DNA from 3 places in the Nonomuraea sp. B19D2 genome. Region 2 is predicted to be linked to each of the others. Evidence: riboswitches for the same ligand, from Rfam matches in the RefSeq annotation. Region 2 holds a riboswitch; each other region holds the start of a gene.
What was found. A riboswitch is a leader RNA that binds a small molecule or an ion and turns the genes downstream of it on or off. The one in region 2 is predicted to bind cyclic di-AMP.
Positions count from the first base shown of each region.

Region 1: linked by a shared signal. The riboswitch ahead of ABN273_RS43125 (CHAP domain-containing protein) and the one ahead of ABN273_RS18835 (CHAP domain-containing protein) in region 2 are both predicted to bind cyclic di-AMP.
Region 3: linked by a shared signal. The riboswitch ahead of ABN273_RS22130 (C40 family peptidase) and the one ahead of ABN273_RS18835 (CHAP domain-containing protein) in region 2 are both predicted to bind cyclic di-AMP.

Region 1 is NZ_JBEFAK010000036.1:27,508-32,126, reverse strand. Features, by position in the region: gene ABN273_RS43150 (TetR/AcrR family transcriptional regulator) at 1-146, shown strand, start outside; gene ABN273_RS43145 (DUF2218 domain-containing protein) at 195-788, opposite strand; gene ABN273_RS43140 (class I SAM-dependent methyltransferase) at 807-1,406, opposite strand; gene ABN273_RS43135 (hypothetical protein) at 1,501-2,310, shown strand; gene ABN273_RS43130 (BlaI/MecI/CopY family transcriptional regulator) at 2,333-2,728, opposite strand; cyclic di-AMP (ydaO/yuaA leader) riboswitch at 3,049-3,193, shown strand; gene ABN273_RS43125 (CHAP domain-containing protein) at 3,209-3,856, shown strand; gene ABN273_RS43120 (hypothetical protein) at 3,902-4,150, opposite strand.
Region 2 is NZ_JBEFAK010000009.1:100,680-105,298, reverse strand. Features, by position in the region: gene ABN273_RS18850 (LysR family transcriptional regulator) at 1-784, opposite strand, end outside; gene ABN273_RS18845 (alpha/beta fold hydrolase) at 843-1,655, shown strand; gene ABN273_RS18840 (YoaK family protein) at 1,667-2,362, opposite strand; gene ABN273_RS18835 (CHAP domain-containing protein) at 2,524-3,195, opposite strand; cyclic di-AMP (ydaO/yuaA leader) riboswitch at 3,208-3,345, opposite strand; gene ABN273_RS18830 (Gfo/Idh/MocA family protein) at 3,460-4,413, opposite strand; gene ABN273_RS18825 (aldo/keto reductase) at 4,433-4,619, opposite strand, start outside.
Region 3 is NZ_JBEFAK010000011.1:209,232-213,850, reverse strand. Features, by position in the region: gene ABN273_RS22140 (branched-chain amino acid aminotransferase) at 1-966, opposite strand, end outside; gene ABN273_RS22135 (3-isopropylmalate dehydrogenase) at 1,182-2,228, opposite strand; cyclic di-AMP (ydaO/yuaA leader) riboswitch at 2,348-2,492, shown strand; gene ABN273_RS22130 (C40 family peptidase) at 2,700-3,104, shown strand; gene ABN273_RS22125 (class I SAM-dependent methyltransferase) at 3,215-4,030, shown strand; gene serA (phosphoglycerate dehydrogenase) at 4,453-4,619, opposite strand, start outside.

The DNA of each region.
Region 1 (4,619 bases), on a different contig from region 2:
GGGCCGGGCAGATCCGTGCGGACGTGCCGGCGGACGAACTGGTCATGTTCTGCCTGCATGCTCTGCAGGCGGCCACCGCCCTGCCCGCCGAGGACGCCGTCCAGCGGCTGGTCGCGCTCACCTTGGCAGCGCTTAGAGAGAGCTGAGCCGAGACAGGCGGTCCGCGACGGCTTCCATCTGGCGGTCGCGGCTCTTCAGCGGGCCCTGGAGGAGGTGCGGCGGCGCCGGAGGTGGATGGCGACGAGAGCGCCCTTCGCCAGGACCATCGCCAGGATCATCGCCAGCACGGCGTCCGCGCCCAAGCCCGCCCAGTGCGGAACCGTCAGCACACCGGCGCCCAGCCCCATATGCACGGCAACGGCCAGGACGGCGGCCGATGTGAGGGCGACCGCGGTGTGACGCCTCCTGCGTAGGGGGACAGAGGAGGCGCTGGTGGTTCCGTCGGGATGGCGCCACTCCACAGTCAGGTTGTCGCGGCGGCCTATTCTGGTGATGTTCCTGGTGAGAAGGGCTTGGATGCGCTGCAGGCCGTCCTCGTCCACGGCCTCGACGTGCAGCGTTAACTCCTTGGGAGTGGCCCGCAGGGTGCAGGTGCCCCAGTCCAGGCTGATGGTGCCATCCGTCTCGGACCACTTGGCCTCGACGTTCTTCGGGCGTTCGCCGCCAATGTGCGGGCCGCGGTTGGCGTGGCTGGGGAAGCCGTGCCCCATCTGGCTGGCATGGCGGCACAGCTGGACGAGGTAGCGGCTGGCCCGATCGGTTGTGATGTGCGCTTCGGCGGTCGGCATCGCGGTCCTTTCGCGTGGTCAGATTCTGGTGATGGCGGCGAGCCAGGCCAGGACGCCGTCGGGGATGGCGGTGTTGTCGATGGTCCTGGCCTCGATCGAGTCGAGCTTCCAGCCGTCGGCGAACGCGTCCACGATCTCCTCCCGCGTTACGCGTCGCGGCCCGTACTGGCCTTCGCCGGGCTGCTGATCGCTGAAGCACAGCAGGAAGAGACGGCCGCCCGGCCTGACGACCGAGCGCAGGCTCTCCACATAGAGGGGCCGTTCGTCGTCGCCGAAGATGTGGAACACCAGGGAGTCCAGCACGGTGTCGAAGAACTCGCCGAACTCGGCCAGCCTCAGCACGTCGTGCTGGAGGAAGCGCGCTGTGAGTCCCCGTTCGCGCGCCTTGTCTCGGGCGCGGTCGATCGCTCTGGGGGCGAGATCGATCCCGGTGGCGTCCAGGCCACGAGCGGCGCACATGAGGGCGTGCTCCCCGGTGCCGCAGCCGACGTCCAGCACCCGGCCCCGGATGGCGCCGGCGTGGGCGAGGTCGAGGAACGCCGGTTGCGGGCGGCCGGTGTCCCAGGGAAGCGGAGTGCTGTAGAGCTCCTCCTGCGGCCCGTGTGGCGTATCAGTCATGGAAGTGTCGTTCGGTCTCTCCGATGAGCATTATGTATCTGATATATACACCATGTCTCGCAAAATCGTAGAGCCGACAAGGCATCCATACCGCATGAGCTCTCTTGAAGTCCCGGACGCCCGCCTCTACTACGAGATCCACGGCATCGGCCCTCTGATGGTCCTGATCACTGGGGCGCCCGGCGTGGCCGACATCTACCGAGCGGTCATCCCGTACGAGCCGCCCGCCCTGCGGCTGCTCCCCGACGGCGACACGTGGGCGGACTTCTTCTCCGAGGTCTACGACCTATACCTGCGAGAAGGGATCGAACGTGAGGAGCGAATGACAGTGGTGGGCCAGGAAAGAGCTGACGCCGGGCACCAGGGCGACCGCTGTCGGTCCGCTCAGCAGCAGTCCCACGCTGAGCACCCCGGCCAGGCGTTCTACCCGCTTGAGCGGAGATGCGGGATGGAGCATACGACGTACGCGAACCAGCGCGGTCTCCCCACCGGTGCCGAGCGCGAAGGCGGACGTCCGGCCGGTGGCCAGGCCGACCAGTGCGGCGGCGATCTGCTCGGGCGAGAGGCTCCGCAGCGCACCGGTAGTGATCACGGTTTGGGCGTTCCTGCCCGGCAGGCAGTAGGCCAGCCGCTCGTCATGGTCGAGCACTACCGCATCCAGGTCGCCGTCGCGCCGGCCGAGCAGAGCGAGCAGCTCCGCGTGCTCGCGTCGTTCCATGCCGGTCCTGGTCAGGACGACGGCGCCGCACGAGAGCACACGGACGACTGTGGCGCCCGCGACCAGGAGCGCACCGGCCGCCGTCAAGCCCTCGCCGTCGGAGAGCATGGCGGCACACGCTTCGAACAGCCCGGCCAGGCTACTCGCATGAGTCTCGGCAACCAGATCGCGGCGGCCACTATATAGAGCGCCAGGACGACGGCCGCGATCACGCCGGCCCGCCTTTGTAAGGGAACACCTGCAGGGCAGCCTGGAGCGCGGTCGCCTCCTCCGGGGTGAGCCGTTCGAGGAAGTGCACGAGTGTGGCGGCCTGGTTGCCGCTACCTGCCAGCACGGCCCGCATCAGATCGGCTGTGTAAGCCTCTTTCGACGAGATGGGCTCGTAAATATAGGCACGGCCGACGGGCTTGCGCTTGAGCAAACCCTTGGCGTGCAACTTGTCCATCACGGTCATCACGGTCGTGTAGGCGATGGTGCGCTGCTGTTGCAGTTCCTCCAGCACTTCACGAACGGAGGCAGGCCGTCGCCGGGCCCACATCACCTCCATGATGGTGGACTCGAGCTCCCCTAGACCGCGCATCATGCCGTTGATGCTACCGGCCATCGTAGTGATTCTTATTGGTCGACTTCCCTGGTCTGGGCCACTTGCCGGGTCGGACTGGTCGACTCAGGAGAAGGCATGTACGGACGGCCGTAGTGGTCAGCAGTCATGTCGCTGCACCGGAAAGGTAAAAAATCGCGCTCAAAACCCCTGCCCGGCAAGGGATTCTGCCACATCTGGTCAAACCGGATTTGCACCGTTCTATGCATATTTCTTACATTTGGTGGACCTGGGGCCGCACCAGCACAACTGCTTTACGCGGGGAGGTGCGTCCCTGATTGCCGAGACCGCGCTCCACCTGTACGGCAGCATGCCCGCAGGGCAGGGTGCGGCCGCCGAATCCGCGAAGAGAGCGGAACCGGGGACCCAATTTCTTGGGGTGAATCGGAACACCCGCGAGGCAGTTCCGTAGGGCACTTCCAGGCCCGAACCCGTCAGCTAACCCGGTAGGCGGCATGGAAGCAAGGAGCAGCAAACCCCAGCATGACCAAGAACGTACTTTCTCGCGCCTTCGGGTCGGCGAACAGTCCCCGGCTGGTGCTTGGAGCCGCAGTCGCCGCAGGGGCCATCTTCACCGGCACCCCCGCCCTTGCTGCGGACCACCAGAACGACCGCACGGTCGCCCAGCAGAAGCCCGCACAGGTCACGGCGGACGCGGTAATCAAGATCGCGGAATCCCAAGTGGGCGTGACCGAGAACGCGGCGGGTGGCGGCACGCCGTTCCACCAGTGGTACATGTCCTCGCCCCGCGCCATGGAAACCGTCGCCCGTGACGGGGGGAACATCCAGGCGTACGCGAACGCTCCATGGTGCGCGATGTTCGTCTCCTGGATCGGCGAGAAGGCCGGCGCTCGTCCCACCATGGGCTGGGACGCCTACACCATCACCTGGGCCAAGTGGTTCCAGAACAACGGCCGGTGGGGCACCGTCGCCAAGCCCGGCGCCGTCGTCTACTTCTCCTGGGACGACAAGACCGTCGACAGCATTGACCACATGGGCCTGGTCAAGAAGGACAACGGGGACGGCACGATCACCACGGTCGAGGGCAACACCGGCAACGGCAAGGTGGAGGAGCGGATCCGGCCCACGTCGCAGGTCGTGGGCTACGGCTACCCGCAGTACAAGGCCTGAACGAGCGCAACTGATCGGGACGGGGCCGACTGGGCCCCGTCCCGATCATGCGTTGTGCGCCCAGCATGGGCGATTGCCTGGGGGTGAAAATCCGAGCGCCACGAGCAGGGCTGAACCACGGCTTGCCAAGCGGTGACGGCGTTCGGGCATGACCAGCAGATAGCCGGACGGCCCGTCCCACCGGTCAAGCCCGGCGACAAGCCCTGCCCGCCCGTGCACCGTGGACGGGATCGTTTGTTGCGGCAGACCGCGATGGCGTTGCGGCAGGGCGAGCACGTGCACGAACAGAAGCATTCTCGCGAGGTCACGGTACGCCGGATGGCGCTGTCGAGGACTGCTCGGTCGTGGCCAACGGTGGTGAGCATGGCCTGCAAGCCAAGCTCCTTCTCGGTATCACTTGTTCGGAGGCCGGTGCGTCGCTTGCTTTGCCCGGTGGTGAGGTGGAAGGCCAGTGGATGGCAGAGCGCTTGAGGCAGCCCGCGCTCAGACACCGTGAACGGAGATACCACCCCCGGTGAAGCCGCCTGTGCCACCTGTGCGGCCCCTCGGACGGGTTCCCCCGGTCCTGGCGCAGCGCCCGCGTTGCCTGCTGCTTCTGGCGCTCTGCCCGAAGAAGCGCGCGTAGTTGCGCCGACTCCAGGTCAACGCTGATTCCACCGCCGTGGCGTATGCACGGGCCAGGCCATGCCGGAGTCGGTGGCAGCGAACGCCAGTGAGCCGGTCGAGCTTGCCAATGTAGTCAGCGCCCACCTCCGTGAGGGTG
Region 2 (4,619 bases):
CCAAGGAGCGGGTCATCGCCGGTTCGAGCGGCCGCGTGACGACGGCGCCCAGGTCGGCGGGCAGGCCCAGGGTGGGGACGATGCTGACGCCCAGCCCCGCGGCCACCATCTCCAGGATGGCGGCGGGGCCGCCGGCCTCGAAGGCGATGTCGAGCCGGACCTGGGCAGCCATTGCCGCACCCATGATCAGGGGGCGGCAGCCGGCTGTGGTGAGGATGAACGGCCGGCCGCTCAGGTCGGCGAGGGCGATGGCCGGGCGGGCGGTCAGGGGGTGGCCGGCGGGCAGCACGGCGACCATGTCGTGGGTGCTGAGGTGGACGGTGTGCAGGCCGGGGGCGGGGAGGGTGACCACGCCCACCTCGGCGGCGCCGCGGTGCAGCCATTCGCGGATGTCGTCGTCCACCCCCTCGAACAGGCGGACCCGTACCTGCGGGTAGCGGTCGGTGAAGGCGCGCAGGAGCCTGGCGATGAGCGTGCCGGTGGCGCTGGGGAGGCTGGCCAGGCGCAGCTCGCCGGTGATCTGGCCGGCGGCGGCGGCCACGTCGGCGCGGATGAGGTCGAAGTGGCGCAGGGTCTCGCGGGCCCGGGCGAGTGCTGCCTGGCCGGCCTCGGTGAGGGCGATGCCGTCGCGGTGGCGGACGAACAGGGCGGCGCCGAGCTCGCGCTCCAGGGTGGCGATGGCGCGGCTGACGGCGGGCTGGGACATGCCAGTGTGGTCGGCGGCGGCGGTGAAGCCGCCGTGCTCGGCGACCGCGACGAGCACCCGGAGCTGCGCCAATGTCATACCGGCATACCTTAGTTGGTATTTGACCATGAGGGGGGCAGAACATCATGGTTATGGCATGTCCAAGCGAATGACGGTCGAGGTCGACGGCCGGATGGCCAGTTATCTGACGGCGGGCGAGCGGGGCCCGGTGGTGTTGCTGCTGCACGGCACGTATTGGAGCCGGGTCTGGGAACCGGTGATCGACGATCTGGCGGCGGCGGGGTTGCGGCCTGTGGCGGTCGATCTGCCGGGGCTGGGGCGTTCCGAGGGGGAGCTCACGGCGGAGACGGCGGCGGTGCCCGCGCTGGCGGCGTGGGCAGGGCGGTTCGCGGCCGCGGTGGGTGCGCGGGCGCCGCTGCTGGTGGCGGGGCACGACATCGGGGGCGCCGTCGCGCAGCACCTGCTGGTCGAGTCGGAGGTGGCGCGGCTGGCTCTGGTCAATTCGGTCACGTACGACTCGTGGCCGGTGCCCGGGGTGGCCCGTTACCGGGATCCCGCCGTGGTGGCGGCCACGACCGTGGAGGAGTTGCTGGCCGCGCGCCGCAAGGCCGTCACGATCGCGCTGGGCCGGCCCGCCGCCGAGGCGGAGCTGGCCGATTACCTGGATCCGTGGCGTGACCTGCGGGTGGGCCGGTCGTGGATGGCTCTGGCGGGCGCGGCCGACAGCCGCTACACCTTGGACCTCGTCCCCGCGCTGAAGGCGGATGAGACGCCGAAGCTGCTGGTGTGGGGTGAGGACGACACGTTCCAGGAGGTCCGGTACGCCGAGCGCTTCGTCGCGGAGATCCCGAACAGCACACTCGTGCGCATTCCCGGGGCGGGGCACATCCCGATGGAGAACGACCCGGCCGGGGTCGCGCGGGCTCTGGCGGACTTCTTCCTCTCCTGAACCCCGTCGGCTCAGCTCGTGCGGCGGGTGCGCCTGCGGGCCACGACGGCGACGACCGCGAGGAGGGTCAGGGCGGCGGCCAGCGGGAGTGCGGGGCCGACGTGCAGGTGGAGTGCGGCGCCGGTGAGGGCGCCGAGGAACATCGCCACGACGGACGCGGACCTGCGCAGGGCCGACCGGCCCGGGATGTCGGCGGCCAGGCCCGTGAGGGTGGTGGTGAGGACGTTGGTGACCAGGTCGGGGACCGCCAGCGCGCGTACGGACGCGTTCTGCAGGCCCATGCCGTACGCGAGCAGCCCGATGAGCGCCGCCCTGGCACCGGTGTGATGGTGTCCTGACACCAGGGCCACGGTGAGGGCGGCGGCGACCAGCAGGGCGTGTGCCGCGGTGGCGGCGGCGAACGCGCGCCGGGCGTCGCTCGTCCGCCTGGTCACCTGCCCGGCGGTCCAGGCGCCCGCCCCGAAGGCCGCGAGGGCCAGGGGGGAGGCCCATTTCGACAGCTCCTGGTCTCCGGCCAGGGCGAAGCCGAGGAAGACGATGTTGCCGGTCATGTTGGCCACGAAGACGCGGCCCAGGCCGAGGAAGCTGATGGCGTCCACGAGGCCGGTGACGAGGGCCAGGAGGATCAGCAGGGCGGGCAGGACGCCGTGCGGGTTCCCGCCGCGGGGGAACAGCCCGTCGGCCACCCACCGGAGCCCGCCCCTCACGGGCGTCCCGCGATCTCGGCTCCCGGGCGGGGGCTGGGTCTCATGGCCGGCTCCTTGGCGAGGTTCGCGCGTGGCTGCCCCAACCCCCTTCCCCTGGAGGATGGTGGGATGCGAAGAGCGCGCGCCCCCGGAGGGGACGCGCGCTCGTGTGGTGAAACGGGTCAGCCGGCGTACTCCGGGTAGCCGTAGCCGACGACCTGGGACTTCGGACGGACGCGCTCCTCGACCTTGCCGTTGCCGGTGTTGCCTTCGACGGTCGAGATGGTGCCGTCGCCGTTGTCCTTCTCGACGAACCCGACGTGGTTGATGTCGTCGAGGCTCTTGCTCCCGCTCCAGGAGAAGAACACGACGGCGCCGGGCTTGGCGGCATCGCCGAAGCGGTGGTTGGCCTGGAACCACTTGGCGTGGGCGACGGTCCAGGCGTCCCAGCCGACCTGCGGGCGGGCGCCGGTCTGCTCGCCGACCCAGGAGACGAACATCGCACACCAGGGCGCGTTGATGTAGTCGGCGCGCTTGCCGCCGTCACGGGCGATGGTCTCCGCGGCGCGCTGCGAGTTGGCGTACCACTTCTGGAACTTGGTGCCGCCGCCGTAGGCGTTCTCGGAGATGCCGACCTGGGACTTGGCGAGCTCCAGGACCTGGGAGGCGGTGACGTTGACCTTCGTCTCCCTGGACTTGGCGTGGTCGTCTTGCGTGGCCGCGGTGGCCGGCTGCTGCTCTGTGGCGGCGGCCGTGCCCATGTGGGCGCCGAGCCCGGAGGCCAGTACGGTCGCGCCGAGCACGGCTCGGGCGATGTTGGTCTTCGTGGCAGCGGTAAAGCGGAACTTGGCCATCGAGGCGGTTACTCCTTGCTTCCATGCCGCTTACCGGGTTAGCTGACGGGTTCGGGCGTGGAAGCTGCCCTACGGCACCGAAGTGCCGATTCACCCCAAAGGACGTGGGTCCCCGGTTCCGCCCGAAGGCGGATTCAGCGGTCACAGGACGGTCCTGTGATGTGTCGCGATGGTCGGACATTGCCGGACAAACCGGACGAATGCCTCAAGAATGCCTCAAATGTAATGCATAAGGCAAGAGGCTACAAATTTGTAACGACCCGGCTAGGCGAGTTGCCCCCGGGCCGCGGCCAGGAGCCCCATCATGGCAAGGGACTCATCAAGCGGCATGACCGAGCTTTCGGTCCTGCCTTCGGCCGTCGCGGCGCGGACTTCGCGGAGCTCTCCGGCGTATCCGTTGTCCGCCGGATCGAGCACATGCTCCTCCGGCTCCATGGAGGGCCCGGAGAGCAAAATCCGCCGCGGCGCCCAGAACGGTGCCTGGATGTCCGCCCGCATCTGAGTACCTACAACACAGGCATGGTTCGGGTAATTCCCGAGCAACGAGGTTTCTACGAGAGCCCGCCTGCCGCCGGGGTAGAGCAAGATCCCACCGGCCTCCGCGTCCACTCCGTTGGGCGCAAGGGAGCCGGTGATCCGCAGGTCGGAGGGCATGCCGAGGAGCAGCTGAGCCAGGCCGAACGGGTAGATCCCGAGGTCGAGCAGGGCCCCGCCGCCCAGCTCCGGCGCCCACAGCCGGTGGACCGGATCGTAAGGCTTGGCAAAGCCGAAGGAGGCTTGCACGGAGCGGATGTCGCCGAAGCGCTCGTCGGCCGCGATCTTCTGGATGAGGGGGTTGAAGCGCATCCACATCGCTTCCATGAGGAACACGCCTGCCTCACGGGCCAGCCGCACCATCTTCTCCGCGTCGTCCACGGTGGCGGCCAGCGGCTTCTCGCACAGCACGGCCTTGCCCGCGGCGATGGCGGCCTCGGCCACCTGCAGATGCTGGGCGTGCGGCGTCGCGACGTAGACGGCGTCCACGGCCGGATCGGCGCACATCTGCTCATAGGAGCCGTACGCCGACTCCGCGCCCAAAGTGGCGGCCAGCGCCTGCGCCCGTCCTAAGTCCCTGGACCCGACGGCGGCCACCCGCATTCCGGGCTCGGCCACGATGGCCGCTCCCACGGTCCGCGCTATACCGCCTGTCGCCGCGATGCCCCACGCAAAATCCCGCACGTGGGAGATCGTAGACGAATCACGTCATGTTGAACGTGTCGGGATCGGGGCCGAAGCGCCGGCCCCTGTTCAGCGCGCCGATGGCGGCCATGTCCTCGGGATCGAGGATGAAGTCGAACACGCCGATGTTCTCGGCGATCCGCGACGGGGTCACGGACTTGGGGATGACGACGTTGCCCAGCTGCAGGTGCCAGCGGAGCACGATC
Region 3 (4,619 bases), on a different contig from region 2:
CCTCACCGAACCCACCGGCGTCACCACGGCCGCCGTGCCGCATGCGAACACCTCGGTGAGCTCACCGGACTCGCACCCCGCCTGCCACTCGTCGACCGAGATGAGGCGCTCCTCGGTCTCCAGGCCCAGGTCGCCGGCCAGCTCCAGGATCGAGTCCCTGGTGATGCCGGGCAGCAGGGTGCCGGTCAGGGCGGGGGTGACGAGCTTGTCGCCGAAGACGAAGAACAGGTTCATCCCGCCCATCTCCTCGACGTACTTGTGCTCGTGGGCGTCCAGCCACACCACCTGGTCGCAGCCGTTCGCCACCGCCTGCCGCTGTGCCACGAAGGCGGCCGCGTAGTTCCCGCCGCACTTGGCGAAGCCCGTGCCGCCGGGGGCGGCACGGGTGTACTCGGTGGACAGCCACACCGAGACCGGCTTGATGCCACCCGTGAAGTACGAGGCCGCCGGGGAGGCGATGACCATGTACTTGTACGACTTCGACGGGTAGTTCACGCCCAGCCCCGCCTGAGTGGCGATCATGAAGGGGCGCAGGTAGAGGCTGTGGCCCTCGGTCGTGGGCACCCACTCCTTGTCGGTCTCGACGAGGAGCTCGAGCGACTCCACGAACGCCTCCTCGGGCAGCTCCGGCATGGCCATCCGGACGGCCGAGCGGTTGAAACGGGCGGCGTTCGCGTACGGGCGGAACGTCACGATCGAGCCGTTGACCTGGCGATACGCCTTGAGCCCCTCGAACAGCTCCTGCGCATAGTGGAAGACCGACGTGGCCGGGTCAAGCGACAGCGGGCCGTACGGCATGAGCTTGGCGTCGTGCCAGCCCTGCCCTTCGGTGTAGTCGATCGAGATCATGTGATCCGTGAAGATCTGCCCGAAACCGGGGTTCGCCAGTACCTGCTCCCGCTCGGCCGCGGTGCGAGCGTGGTCGGATAGCTGCACGTCGAAGCTGAGCTTCTGAGCGATGGTCATGACGGAGGTCCTTCTCTCTGCGAAATCTGCCCAAATCTACAGAACACTGCGGATAGGCGGTGGCGGGTGGCACTGCTCGCAAGCAGCCCCGTACTTCTTATTGTCTCGCTATATGGGATGGCAAGCGGCCGATGGGATGGTTAGGCCGTTTGGACGCGAAAAAGCGCCCGGCGGTCCTCTGCGGACCACCAGGCGCTTGCGGGGCTAGGCGGTCCCTAGCCGGATACTCGCGCGGTGATGTCGTCACCGATCTCGTGAGTGGTGCGGCCGGCCCAGCCGGTCAGCCGCTCGAGGATGTCGTCGGCGACCGCCTGCTCGACCTTGGCCGCCTCGGCGTGCAGCCCGAGGTGGTCGAGGAGCATGGCGACGGACAGGATGGTCGCGGTCGGGTCGGCCTTGCCCTGACCGGCGATGTCGGGCGCGCTGCCGTGCACCGGCTCGAACATGCTGGGGGCGGTCCGCTCGGGGTTGATGTTGCCGCTGGCCGCCAGGCCGATGCCGCCGGCGATGGCCGCGCCGAGGTCGGTGATGATGTCACCGAACAGGTTGTCGGTGACGACCACGTCGAACCTCTCGGGCTGGCTCACGAAGAACATCGAGGCCGCGTCGATGTGGCAGTAGTCGGTCGTGACCTCGGGGAACTCCTCCGCCACGCGGTTGACCGTGCGCTGCCACAGGTCGCCGGCGTAGGTGAGCACGTTTGTCTTGTGGACGAGCGTCAGCTTCTTGCGGGGGCGTGACTTGGCCTTCTCGAAGGCGTAGCGCACGACGCGCTCGACGCCGTGGGCGGTGTTGAGCGACTCCTGGGTGGCGATCTCGTGCGGCGTGCCTCGCCGCATGACGCCGCCGGTGCCCGCGTAGAGGCCCTCGGTGCCCTCACGGACGACGATCATGTCGATGTCTTCGGCGGGAGTGTCGGCCAGCGGGGTCTCCACGCCGGGGAACAGCTTGACCGGGCGCAGGTTGACGTAGTGGTCGAACTCGAAGCGCAGCCTGAGCAGCAGGTCGCGCTCGAGGATGCCCGGCGGGACGCTGGGGTCGCCCACGGCGCCGAGCAGGATCGCGTCGTAGCCGCGCAGCTCCTCCAGCACCGCGTCGGGCAGGGTCTCGCCGGTGCGGTGATAGCGTGCGGCGCCAAGGTCATAATGCGTGGGCTCGATCTTCGTGCCCACTGCCTCCAGAACCTTGAGGCCCTCGGCCACGACCTCGGTGCCGATGCCATCGCCGGGGATGACTGCCAGACGGATGTTGCGCGACTCCATGAGCCGTACCTTACCGCGTCGTCTCGACTGACGAACACTCCATCTCATCTATCGGACATCCGTTCTCATTTCCCGGACGTCCGTTTTGCCCCTATTGCGATCCTTTGACCGTTTCGTTAGAGTCCGTCGAGCCTAATCCACGCAGCGGTTGCGTGGAGCCGGGGACCCACTTTCCCCCTGGGGCGAATCGGCACCCCCATGCCGTAGGGCTACTTCCAGGCCCGAGCCCGTCAGCTAACCCGGCCGGCCGTATGGAAGGACAGACCCCTGTCTCGCATTGCCATTGCCCTGGCGGCGGGCGCCGTCGGGCTCATTCTGGCCACCCCCGCCCAGGCGACCCCCGCCCAGGCCGCCCCCGAGGACGACCCCACCACTCTGACCGACCCCACCACCCTGACCGGCGCGGACATCAAACGCATCCGGCAACAGCAGGCGCCGAAGCCCGCCTGGAAGATCGCCCTCAATTTCGCCATGAGCAAGCGCGGCACCCCGTACGTGTGGGGCGGCGCCAGCCCGAGCGGATACGACTGCTCCGGGCTCATGCTCAGGGCGTACCAGCACGGGGGGATCGAGCTACCCCGCACCGCGCGCGAACAGTACGCCGCGTTCGACAAGAAGATCGCCTGGAAGGACCTCAAGCCCGGCGATCTGGTCTTCTTCCACAACCTCGGGCACGTCGGGATGATCTCCCGCCCCGGCCACATGGTCCACGCGCCGCGCACGGGTGACGTGGTCAAGGAGGAGCGCCTGAACGCCTGGCGCAGGAACTCCTTCGTGGGCGCCATCCGCCCCGACCCCAAGGGTGTGCGCCTCTGGGCCGAGCTGAAAGAGCAGCGCAGCGCCCCGGCGCCCGCCACGCTCAAGGCGACCGTGTAGGAGGCACGCCGGCGGCGTGGCCGTGGCGCTGTCGTCATCGGCCGTCGCCCCTGCGCGGGGCGGCGGCATGATGGGCGCCGCGGACCCGCGCGCGGCGTTAGCGTAGTGGCATGGCGCCAGAAAAGGTGCAACTCACCGAGGAGAAAGCGACGCTCCTCGCCACCCTGTACGGACGCGCGCTCGACGCGAGATCCCGGCACCCGATTCTCGGCGACGACATGGCCCTCGAAGCGGTCGGCCGGATCGACTTCGACTTCCGCAAGACCGGCATGAGCCCCGCCCTGGCCGCCGCCGTCGCGCTCAGGGACCGCTTCATCGACCGGTGGGCCGCCGCGTACCTCGCCACGCACCCCGAGGCCACCGTGCTCCACCTGGGCTGCGGCCTCGACACCCGCTTCTACCGGCTGGCGCCGCCGCCCACCGTCCGCTGGTACGACGTGGACTACCCCGAGGTCGTCGAGCTGCGCGGCCGGCTGTTCCCCGAGCGGCCGGGCCACCGCGTGATCGGCTCGTCGGTCACCGACCTGAAGTGGCTGGAGCAGGTCCCGGACGGCGCTCCCGCGCTGGTCGTCGCCGAAGGTCTGGTCTACTACCTCGACCCGCACGACGGCCGGGCACTGCTGCGGGCGATCGTGGACCGCTTCCCCGGCGGGCAGGTCGTCTTCGACGCCATGAGCAGGCTCGGCGTCCGGCTACAGAAGCTCAACAGGCCCGTGCGGAAGGCCAGGGCCACGCTCCACTGGGGCATCGACGGCCCCGGCGAGCTGGTGTCGATCCATCCGAGGCTGCGCTGTGTGAGCGCGGTGAGCGCGTTCGACATCGACGGGTTCGACCGCCTGTCGCCGCCGCACCGGATCTCCGCCTGGGTCGCCGGGGCGATACCGGGGGTGAAGCGGTCGGCGGTGTTCTACCGGCTCGAGTTCTGAGGAGCCCCGCCGTTGTCCCGGCGGTCCAGGGCGGTCTGCACGGCCTCCGCGGCCTCGTCCTCGTGCTCTTCCGAACGGTTCCAGGCATACATCTCGTACATGTGACTCATCTCATTTCGCGAGCGTTCCAGGGGGGACGTCGGACCCCGGTCGCGAATCCGACCGGGCCTGCTCTCGCAGGGTCCGGGTCACGGACCGGGCGAACGGGACTTACTGGCCGACACAACGCCACTCACCGCGGCGAGTCGTCGACCTGCCCTAACAGGCCCCGCCGCGGCAGGTAATAAGTACGAGCACCTGGCGCATTTCCTGCAACAGTACCTCAGCAATCTCGTTGGATGTCCTACTATCTCGCATGCTGAGACGCAAAAGGCCGCCACCCGGAACGATCCGGGTGGCGGCCTCAGGGCCAGAAAGGGCGGTCAGTCCTCCAGGTCCACCGAGCGGCCGCTCTCAGCGCCGATCTCGCTCACGATCTGGTCGATCACGTCGGCCGGGATCGCCGAGTCGACGGTCAGCGCGATGAGCGCCTTGCCGCCCTTGGTGGAGCGGGCCACCTGCATCGAGGCGATGTTGACGCTGTGCTCGC